3 regions of the Streptomyces sp. NPDC002742 genome follow, and region 2 is predicted to be linked to each of the others. Evidence: riboswitches for the same ligand, from Rfam matches in the RefSeq annotation. Region 2 holds a riboswitch; each other region holds the start of a gene.

Region 1 (3,264 bases), on a different contig from region 2:
CGCCCGCGCCAGGGCACCGAGGAGACCGTCCAGAAGATCGACTCCGCGGCCGTACGCGCCTTCTACGACAAGTACGTACGCCCCGCGACGGCCACCGCCGTCGTCGTCGGTGACCTGACGGGTGTCGACCTCGACGAGCTGCTCGGCGACACGCTGGGCTCCTGGACCGGTTCGTCCGCCGAGCCGCGTCCCGTGCCGCCGGTGAGCGCCGACGACACCGGCCGCGTGATCATCGTCGACCGCCCCGGCGCGGTCCAGACGCAGCTGCTCATCGGCCGGGTCGGCGCCGACCGGCACGACCGCGTGTGGGCCGCCCAGGTGCTCGGCACCTACTGCCTCGGCGGCACCCTCACCTCACGCCTGGACCGCGTCCTGCGCGAGGAGAAGGGCTACACCTACGGCGTACGGGCGTTCGGCCAGGTCCTGCGCGCCGCGCCGGACGGCACGGGTGTCGCGATGCTCGCCATCAGCGGCTCGGTGGACACCCCGAACACCGGTCCGGCGCTCGACGACCTGTGGAAGGTGCTGCGCACCCTCGCGGCCGAGGGGCTGACCGACGCGGAGCGCGACGTCGCCGTGCAGAACCTGGTGGGTGTCGCGCCCCTCAAGTTCGAGACGGCGGCAGCCGTCGCGAGCACGCTCGCGGACCAGGTCGAGCAGTACCTGCCGGACGACTATCAGGCGACGCTGTACCGGCAACTGGCCGCCACCGGCACCGTGGAGGCCACCGCGGCCGCGGTGAGCGCCTTCCCGATGGACCGGCTGGTGACCGTCCTGGTGGGCGACGCGGCGCAGATCGAGGAGCCGGTCAAGGCTCTCGGAATCGGTGAAGTCAGCGTGGTGGCCGCCGAGTAGGGGCCGTGCGACGGAGGAGGGCCCTGGTGACCGAAGAGTCGTCAGGGCCCTCCTGCGTCCCGCGAAAGGCCCCCAAGATGTCCGTATTCGTGCGGGAGTTGCCCTTCTGCCCTGTGGGATGCGTTACAAAAATCGTGATCCGTTTGTTGTTCGAATGACACCCCGTTTAGCGTCGGTCCGGCTGTTCGTCACGCAGTGCGCCGCGCCCGCGGCACCGGACAGTCATCGCCGAGTCCCCCATGGCGCGAGTCAGGGGAGCCGGGGACCCACACGTAGTCCCTGGGGTGAATCGGACGCCCTCTTCGGAGGGGGTCCGTAGGAGACCTTCCTGCTCCGAACCCGTCAGCTAACCCGGTAGGCGAGAGGGAAGGAAAGGATCAGCCCCTACATGGCGTTCACCTGTGGCACCGGCAAGCATCGTCGAACGAGCCGGGTGCACAGCACCACCACGACCGCCGTCGGGGTCGCGGCGCTCACCACGACCGGTGTGATCGGAACCCTGGCCGCCCCCGCGTTCGCGGCGGAGGCCTCCGTCGAGCAGACCGGGCTGACCCAGGCCGTCACCCTCGGAGACACGGTCGCCGACCAGATCGACGCCCAGGCCTTCGCGCAGCAGCGCGCCGCCGACGAGGCCGCCGCGCGGAAGCAGGCCGAACAGGCCGCGCGCAAGTACGCCGCGGAGCAGGCCGCGAAGTCCCGCGAGGCCAAGGAGCGCGCCGCCCGTGAGGCCGAGCGCAAGCGCCTGAACACGTTCGTCATCCCGATCACCGGTTCCTACGTCTCCACCGGTTACCAGGCCAGCAGCAGCCTCTGGTCCTCGGGCAGCCACACCGGCGTCGACTTCCACGCCGCGTACGGCACCTCGGTCCACGCGGTGGGCTCCGGCACCATCGTCACGACCGGCTGGGGCGGCGCCTACGGCAATCAAGTAGTGATCAAGATGCACGACGGGACGTACACCATGTACGGCCACCTGTCGTCCATCGGCGTGTCCGTGGGGCAGACGGTCACTCCGGGGCAGCAGATCGGCCTCTCCGGGGACACCGGCAACACCACCGGACCGCACCTTCACTTCGAGGCCCGTACGACCGCGGAGTACGGCTCGGACATCGACCCGGTCGCGTACCTGCGCTCGCACGGAGTCAACGTCTGACGACCGCTTCGCGGCTTCTCACCGCTTTCGATGCCCCGGCTCACCGAGCCGGGGCATCGTCGTTTCCGGAGGCGTCTGTCCAAAAAATATCCATGGATTCAGGCCCGCCATCGGAAATTCAGGCTTCCTGCAATAGAGTCACTGAACAAGCGTCAATCGATGGCGTTTCGCGGGGATTAAAGCGGAGGTCGGTCATGCGTATTCCGGCGCACTCGGTATGCACGGCGATCCGTGACGACATCGTCGCGGGTGTCTACGAGCGCGGCGGCCGGCTCACCGAGGAACTGCTCGCGCGGCGCTACGGCGTCTCGCGCGTCCCCGTGCGCGAGGCCCTGCGCACCCTGGAGGCCGAGGGCTTCGTGGTCACCCGTCGGCACGCGGGCGCGTGCGTCGCGGAGCCCACCGAGCAGGAGGCCGCGGACCTCCTGGAGATGCGCATGCTGCTGGAACCACTGGGTGCCGCGAGGGCCGCCCAGCGGCGTACGGAGGCCCACCTCAAGGTGCTGCGGGGCCTGGTCAGGCTGGGCCAGGAGCGTTCCAGGAGAGGCCACAGCGAGGATCTGCGTTCCCTGGGCGGCTGGTTCCACGAGACGCTCGCACAGGCGTCCGGCAGTCCCGCGCTGACGTCCACGCTCGCCCAGCTGCGTCACAAGATCGCCTGGATGTACTCGGTGGACGCTCCGGCCAACCCCGCGGAGTCCTGGGCGGAGCACGGCGGCATCGTGGACGCTGTCGCCCGCGGCGACGGCGAGCGGGCCCGCGCGATCATGGCCCTGCACACCGAGCGCGCGACGACCGCGCACCGGCTCCGATTTCCCGGCGGCGACCGGCCGGACCGTGTGAGAAGTTCGCAACATCCCGTAAACATGATGGGCCAGCGTCATTAACACGGGCGCCGTATACAAAGAGGGATATTCGGCGGGGGCTTATTTCTGATGCCCTTTTATTCGTGTGTCCGGAATTTCGGCGCGCGCTATTCCCGTGACGGCGGCACCAGGGCCCGCGGGTGTCGCCGCGGGAATTCCTGAGCGGGGTGCGGAAAACGGCTGAGCCGCGCCGCCCGGAGAAGGGGGGCGCGGCTCAGCCGCGTGTGGTCCTGGGTGCCTTGTGGGCTCAGACGGTCTCGGGGAGCTCGTCGAGACCCTCGGCGACCAGCTTCGCCAGACGGTCGAGAGCGGCGTCCGCGCCCTCGGAGTCCGACGCGAGGACGATCTCCTCGCCGCCCTGGGCGCCCAGGCCGAGGACCGCGAGCATGG
Region 2 (3,264 bases):
GACGTACACGATCGACGAGTCGGACCCACTGTCCGCCCGCACCCGCTCCACCTGGTCGATCCGCCCGCACCGCCCGGACCTGCCGTGGGACGCCCGCGTCGAGACGGTCTCCGCCATCAGCTGCGACGCGCGGGACTTCATCACGACCGACGAGGTCGTCTGCAAGGACGGCGACGAGGTCGTCTTCCACCGGACCTGGGAGAAGAGAATCCCGCGCACAGCCGGCTGACCGGACTGACCGGGCTCAAGGGGCTAACCGGACTGACCGGACTCACGGGGTTAACCGAACCGACCGGACCGGCGGGGCCGGCGGGGCTGGCGGGTTTGGCCGACAGGGGCTGCGGGGGCGGGAGTTCACCCCCGCACGGGCCCTCTGGGCACCGCGTGCCCCGGCGCCGATCCGCCCGGCGCCCGACACCGGCATATCGCCTGAGCGCCGAACACCGCTGCCACAGAAGGCACTTCACCCTGCCCACCCGGACTCGATCCGCACCCCGGACTCGGCCCCGCACCCGCCGCAGCTCGCCCCGATCACCCGGCCCGGCCCGCGTCCGGCCGGCGCCCCCGGCAGACACTCCAGCCTCCGACGGGCCGCGCCCCCGCCCTCGACGCGCCGCGCGCCCTGCCCCGGACGGGCCACGCGCCCCACGTGTCCCGCGCCACACATCTCGCCGCGCAAGGGGCCGCTCGGCGGCCGCCGAGGCTCGGCAACCCCCCTGCCACCGGAAGCGCAATGCCCGAATTACCCGTCATGCCGCCTTGATGACCCTTGGTCTCGTGAATTGAGTCACCAGCGAGCCGGTGTGCCGCCTCGCGTCGCCACCCGACCAACCCCTTCGCCAAAGGCAAGTTGAGGATCGAATTCCGGCACAATCGGACTTTTCCCCCTCGCCCTAACCAGGCTAAATCGATCTTCGCAGCCAAATCTGGCCTTGTTCCGGACATGTGCTCTCGCATACGTTCTCGTCGATCCCGGGCGGATTCGCCGAATCCTGCCGCCGCCCGGAAACCCACCCACCCACGCACGGCAGGAGCGGGGGAACCACAGGTAAGCCGCCGATCCGGACACACCGGACCGGCTAGGGGTGAAGCCGCGCTCACGACGCGGCCGGGCATCTCCCGCCCGAACCCGACAGCTCACCTCGCAGGCGTCGGAGAGGACATTTCGTCATGCCCGTAGGCAAGCACCGCCGTACGAAGACCAACGTCATCACTCGCGGCATGATCGCCGCCGGAACCGGTGGCATCGCCCTCGCCCTCCCGCTCGTGAGCGCGACCGGCGCCCAGGCCGCGACCCCGGCCCAGGCTCCCCAGCTCGCGAAGGCCGCCCACACCGCGGTGATCCCCAACGTGCAGCTCATCACCTACAAGGTGATCGCGGGCGACACCCTGTCCAAGGTGGCGCAGAAGCACCCCGAGAGCGGCGGCTGGAAGAAGCTGTACACGGCGAACCGCGCGGTCATCGGCGGCAACCCCGCCGTGATCCGTCCGGGCCTGAAGCTGACCGTGGGCACGAAGAAGCTCAAGTCGACGGTCGTGAGCACCACGGCGAAGGCGACCCCGGCCGTCGCCAAGTCCACGGTGGCCACCGCCACCCAGGCCTCCCTCACGACGTACGCCAACAACCTCGACGGCTGGATCAAGCAGTCCCTGGACGTCATGGGCAAGGCGGGCATTCCGGGCAGCTACAACGGCATCTACCGCAACGTGATGCGCGAGTCCTCCGGCAACCCCAACGCCATCAACAACTGGGACTCCAACGCCGCCGCGGGCATCCCCTCCAAGGGTCTGCTCCAGGTCATCGACCCCACGTTCCGGGCCTTCCACGTCCCCGGCACCTCGATGAACATCTACGACCCGGTCGCGAACATCACCGCTGCCTGCAACTACGCGGCCAAGACCTACGGCTCCATCGACAACGTCAACGGCGCCTACTGATCACACCCCGGTCCTCTCGGCTTCGCCCGCACCCGCCGGCGGCACCTTCTCGGTGCCGCCGGCGGGTGCGTCGCCGCTCCTAGAAGCCGAAGAGGCGCTCCAGGACCACCGCGATTCCGTCGTCCTCGTTCGACAGGGTGACCTCGTCGGCCACCGCCTTCAGTTCCGGGTGGGCGTTGGCCATCGCCACACCGCGCGCGGCCCAGTCGAACATCGGGATGTCGTTGGGCATGTCACCGAAGGCGAGAGTCGTGGCCGCGGTGAGTCCGAGGTGCGCGGCCGCGAGAGCGAGTCCAGTCGCCTTGGTCACCCCGCATGGCTGGAGTTCGACGGTGCCGGGCCCGGACATGGTGACCGTCGCCAGCGAACCGACCACTCCGCGTGCCGCACATGCCAACTCGTCGTCGGACAACGACGGGTGACGGAGCAGCACCTTGCTGATCGGCTCCGTCCAGAGGTCGTCCCGGCGTGGCACCCGCACCGCCGGCAGGGTCGGATGCGGCATCACATACCCCGGCTCGATGAGCGTCAGCCCGTCCACGCCGTCCTGGTCGACCGCCGCGTACAGCAGCCCGACCTCCGCCTCGATCTTGCCGAGCGCCGTCTCCGCCAGTTCCCTGTCCAGGGTCACCGACCACAGCATGCGGTCCGCCCCGGCGTCGTACAGCTGCGCCCCCTGCCCGCACACCGCCAGTCCCTCACCGCCGAGTTCATCGAGGAGCGGTCGCACGCGCGGTGCGGGGCGGCCCGTCACCACGAGATGCCGCGCACCTGCCTGGATCACCTTCGCCAACGCGGCGCGTGACCTGTCGGAGAGTGTGTCGTCGCCGCGCAGCAGCGTTCCGTCCAGGTCAGTGGCGATGAGTGAATATGCAGTCGGAGCGGCCATGATCCGAAGAATACGGATCGAACGACTCATCGGCCCGGCGTGAACCGGACGACGTCCGGTATCCCGTCAGCAACGCCGTTCACCGTACGGTGGTAAGCGCGTTACGACCGCTTCGGATCACGCAAGGTCAGCTTCCGCCCACACCGACTTTCCCGCACACGACCGACCACAACACCCCAACACAGCCTGGCGACAAGCCAACTCGGTGACGGACCAACTCGGTGACAGGCCGCCCCGATGGCAGGCCGGCCCACCGGCCGACTCGGTGACGGCACACACCGCTGCGGGAATCACCGAGGAGCATCGACAAGTCCGAGGAGAGACATGCCTGTTGAGTCCGCGGCCCGGCTTCCCGGCCCATCCGGCGCGGTGACCCCGTTCCGGCAACATCTGCGCACCGCCGCCGAAGCCGTGATCCGGCGCTTCCCCGACTCCCT
Region 3 (3,264 bases), on a different contig from region 2:
CCGCCACGAGCTCCTCGTAGTACTCGGTCATCTCGGCGGCCGAGCGGGACTTGCCCTCGAACTCGTACTTGCCGTCCTTGTAGAACTCGGACGCGGCGACGTCGAGCGCGAGCGCGACCTGCTCGCCGGGGACGTAACCGGCCTGCTTGATGGCCTCGAGGATGAGGTCGAGCGCGGCGCGGTTGGAGTCCAGGTTCGGGGCGAAGCCGCCCTCGTCGCCGAGGCCGGTGGACAGGCCCTTGGACTTCAGGACGGACTTGAGGGTGTGGTAGACCTCGGTGCCCCAGCGCAGGGCCTCGGAGAAGGACTCCGCGCCGATCGGGGCGATCATGAACTCCTGGATGTCCACGTTCGAGTCGGCGTGCGACCCGCCGTTCAGGATGTTCATCATCGGAACGGGCAGCAGGTGCGCGTTCGGGCCGCCCAGGTAGCGGAAGAGCGGCAGGTCGGACGCCTCGGAAGCGGCGTGCGCCACGGCGAGCGAGACGCCGAGGATGGCGTTGGCGCCGAGCGAGCCCTTGTTGTCGGTGGCGTCCAGGTCGAACATCGCCTGGTCGATCAGGCGCTGCTCGGTGGCGTCGTAGCCGACGAGCTCCGGGCCGATCTGCTCGATGACGGCGAGGACGGCCTTCTCGACACCCTTGCCCTGGTAGCGGTTGGGGTCACCGTCGCGAAGCTCGATGGCCTCGAACGCTCCGGTGGAGGCGCCGGACGGAACGGCGGCACGACCCGTGCTGCCGTCGTCGAGGCCGACCTCGACCTCGACCGTGGGGTTGCCTCGGGAGTCCAGGATTTCCCGGGCTACGACGACGTCGATGGACGGCACGAGCATCTCCTTCTGGGATGTGACGCGGGTATGCGGGGCTTGGCAGCCCCGCGGGATGAGCCTATCCGGCCCGAGGGGATCGGCCAGCCGATCGACCACCCCTTGAGCAGAAGTGAGAGTACATATTGTTCCTGAACGGAACAAAAAAAGAAAAGAAAAACCCCGCTCCGGTGCATGCGGGGGAACAAGCACCGGAGCGGGGAGCCCGTGGGGACGGGGGCCCTCACCAGGCCTTCGGCACGAAGGCCCGGCCTGCGAGGGAGCTGCTGTTCAGCCGGGGCGATGCTGCGCACGGCCTGGACCACGGTCGCCCTCCGCCGAAGGCGACCCCGTCGGGCCGGCGCGCGTCCGCGCTCAGCGGAGGTGCAGCTGCTGGCCCGGGTAGATGAAGTCGGCGTCGGCGACGATGTCCTTGTTCAGCTTGAACAGCTTCTGCCAGCCGCCCTTGACGTGCTTCTTCTCAGCGATCGAGCTGAGGGTGTCACCCTTGACGACCTTGTACTCGCCGTCACCCTTCTTGACCTTCTTGCCGGTCGGCGTGGTGACGGTCTTCTGGGCGGCCGGGCGCTCCGCGGAACGGGAGGCGGGCTGCTCCGTCGTACGGGTGGTGGTGGCGCCCTGCGAGCCGCTCGACGAGGAGGAGGAGGAGGAGGAGGAGCCGGAGGAGGCCGACGGGGCCGAGGCGCCACCGCTGTACGCGGCGCTCGACAGGCCGGTGCCGCAGGTCGGCCAGGCGCCCTTGCCCTGCGCGGCGAGGACCTTCTCGCCGATGGCGATCTGCTGCGACTTCGAGGCCTGGTCGGCGGTCGAGGCGTAGGCGGTGCCGCCGTACGCGGCCCAGGTGGAGGCGGAGAACTGCAGACCGCCGTAGTAGCCGTTGCCGGTGTTGATCGACCAGTTGCCGCCGGCCTCGCACTGGGCGACGGTGTCCCACTCGGAGGCGGTGGCGGCGGAGGCGTTGCCGGCGGCCATCAGCGGGGCGGCGATGGCGACACCGGTGACACCGGCGAGCGTGGCGACGCGGGTGGCCTTGTTCGGGCGGCGGTGCTTGCCCTTGCTGGAAAACAGCATGGAGTGATCCCCTCACCGACGCCTGCGAGGTGAGCTGTCGGGTTCGGGCCGGTTGAGTTGCCCGGCCGCGCGCCTTCGGTCCTGTCTCCAGGAGGTCCGGCACGCGACTTAACCCCAAGCCGTTCCCGGGTGTCTCTCAACTCCCGGTCCCGGCACTTACCTTGGGTCCCCCGCTCCTGCCTACGGCGCATGACGCGACGACTGTTCCCGTACGGCCGCTGGCAGGATTCGGCGTTGTGACCGTCGGGGCCCGCTGTGGCGAGCGATGACGACCGTAAGCAGTCGATCGGCGGAATTTCAAAGACGATCAGGGCTTCTGAGACTCATGTCTCACTTGCACCAAACCGGACATTCCACAGCGAATCGTGACGTGAACTCCCGCTAGTTCTGCACCGTTTCGGCGACGACGGCAATGCTCCGACCAGGGACGACGAGGCCGGGACCACTGTCGGCCGCCGGGCTGTCCGCGGCGGCCAGGTCGCCCCATCCGTGTTCGAGGCCGAGCACGTCGGAAACGTTCCAGAGATTCGTGCTGCCGTCCGCGGCGTACGAGTTGTCGACGTCGGCGCCCGGGGCGCTCGGGACGCTCGACGCGTGCCGCCCCGTGGTGCCGTCGGCAAGGCCGCCGGTCGCGCTCTCCGCGGCGTCTCCACCGCGATGCCGCCCCGTTCCGGCGCTCGCGGCGTCGGAGGCGTTCGAAGAGGCGCTCTTCTGCCCCGACTTGCCCGACTCGTCACTCTTGTCGCTCGCTTGAGCCGAGGCGCTGGGGCTCGGCGAGGCGTCGGGCTTCGCGGTGCCGTCGGTCGCACCCGCGGAGTCACCCGAGTCGACCGAACCGATCAGGCCCGACAAAGGGGATGAGCTGGGTGAAGTGGACAAACCGGATGAGTTGTATGAACCGGCGTCAGCCCCGGAGCCCGACGAGCCGTCGGCCACACCCGTGTCGACCTGGACCCCGGCCGAGCCCTCGCTGAGCCCGGAGAGCGGTCCACAGGTCGGCCAGGCCGCGATCCCCCGGTCGTCGAGCAACTTCTCCGCGACGGCTATCTGCTGCGAGCGGCTGGCCTGGTCGGCCCTCGGGGCGTAGTCGAGACCCCCGTACGCCTCCCAGTCGTCCTGGCCCAGCTGGAGCCCGCCGTAGTACCCGTTGCCCTGGTCGGCGCTCCACGCGCCGCCGCTCTCGCACTGCGCCACGCGGTCCCAGGTGGTTCCGTCGGCCGCGCTCGCACTCGCCGCGGCGAGCAACGGGATGGCGATGGCCGATCCGGTCACCCCTGCGGCGACGATGAATGCCGGGGCTTGATGAGGGCGACGGTGACGGCCGTTCCCGGAGAGCATGCGGAAGCCTTTCACGTGACAACGGGGGA

What was found. A riboswitch is a leader RNA that binds a small molecule or an ion and turns the genes downstream of it on or off. The one in region 2 is predicted to bind cyclic di-AMP.
Positions count from the first base shown of each region.
Region 1: another riboswitch for cyclic di-AMP. It lies ahead of ACFYW8_RS08960 (peptidoglycan DD-metalloendopeptidase family protein); the one in region 2 lies ahead of ACFYW8_RS29000 (LysM peptidoglycan-binding domain-containing protein).
Region 3: another riboswitch for cyclic di-AMP. It lies ahead of ACFYW8_RS32025 (transglycosylase family protein); the one in region 2 lies ahead of ACFYW8_RS29000 (LysM peptidoglycan-binding domain-containing protein).

Region 1 covers NZ_JBIAQF010000004.1:349,701-352,964, reverse strand. The annotation lists gene ACFYW8_RS08965 (pitrilysin family protein) at 1-855, shown strand, start outside; cyclic di-AMP (ydaO/yuaA leader) riboswitch at 1,072-1,231, shown strand; gene ACFYW8_RS08960 (peptidoglycan DD-metalloendopeptidase family protein) at 1,244-2,008, shown strand; gene ACFYW8_RS08955 (GntR family transcriptional regulator) at 2,203-2,895, shown strand; gene ACFYW8_RS08950 (HPr family phosphocarrier protein) at 3,122-3,264, opposite strand, start outside.
Region 2 covers NZ_JBIAQF010000018.1:16,215-19,478, forward strand. The annotation lists partial or broken gene ACFYW8_RS28995 (CocE/NonD family hydrolase) at 1-229, shown strand, start outside; cyclic di-AMP (ydaO/yuaA leader) riboswitch at 1,006-1,166, shown strand; gene ACFYW8_RS29000 (LysM peptidoglycan-binding domain-containing protein) at 1,171-1,938, shown strand; gene ACFYW8_RS29005 (HAD family hydrolase) at 2,018-2,827, opposite strand; gene ACFYW8_RS29010 (hypothetical protein) at 3,152-3,264, shown strand, end outside.
Region 3 covers NZ_JBIAQF010000022.1:16,949-20,212, forward strand. The annotation lists gene eno (phosphopyruvate hydratase) at 1-832, opposite strand, end outside; gene ACFYW8_RS32025 (transglycosylase family protein) at 1,181-1,897, opposite strand; cyclic di-AMP (ydaO/yuaA leader) riboswitch at 1,902-2,095, opposite strand; gene ACFYW8_RS32030 (transglycosylase family protein) at 2,279-3,169, opposite strand.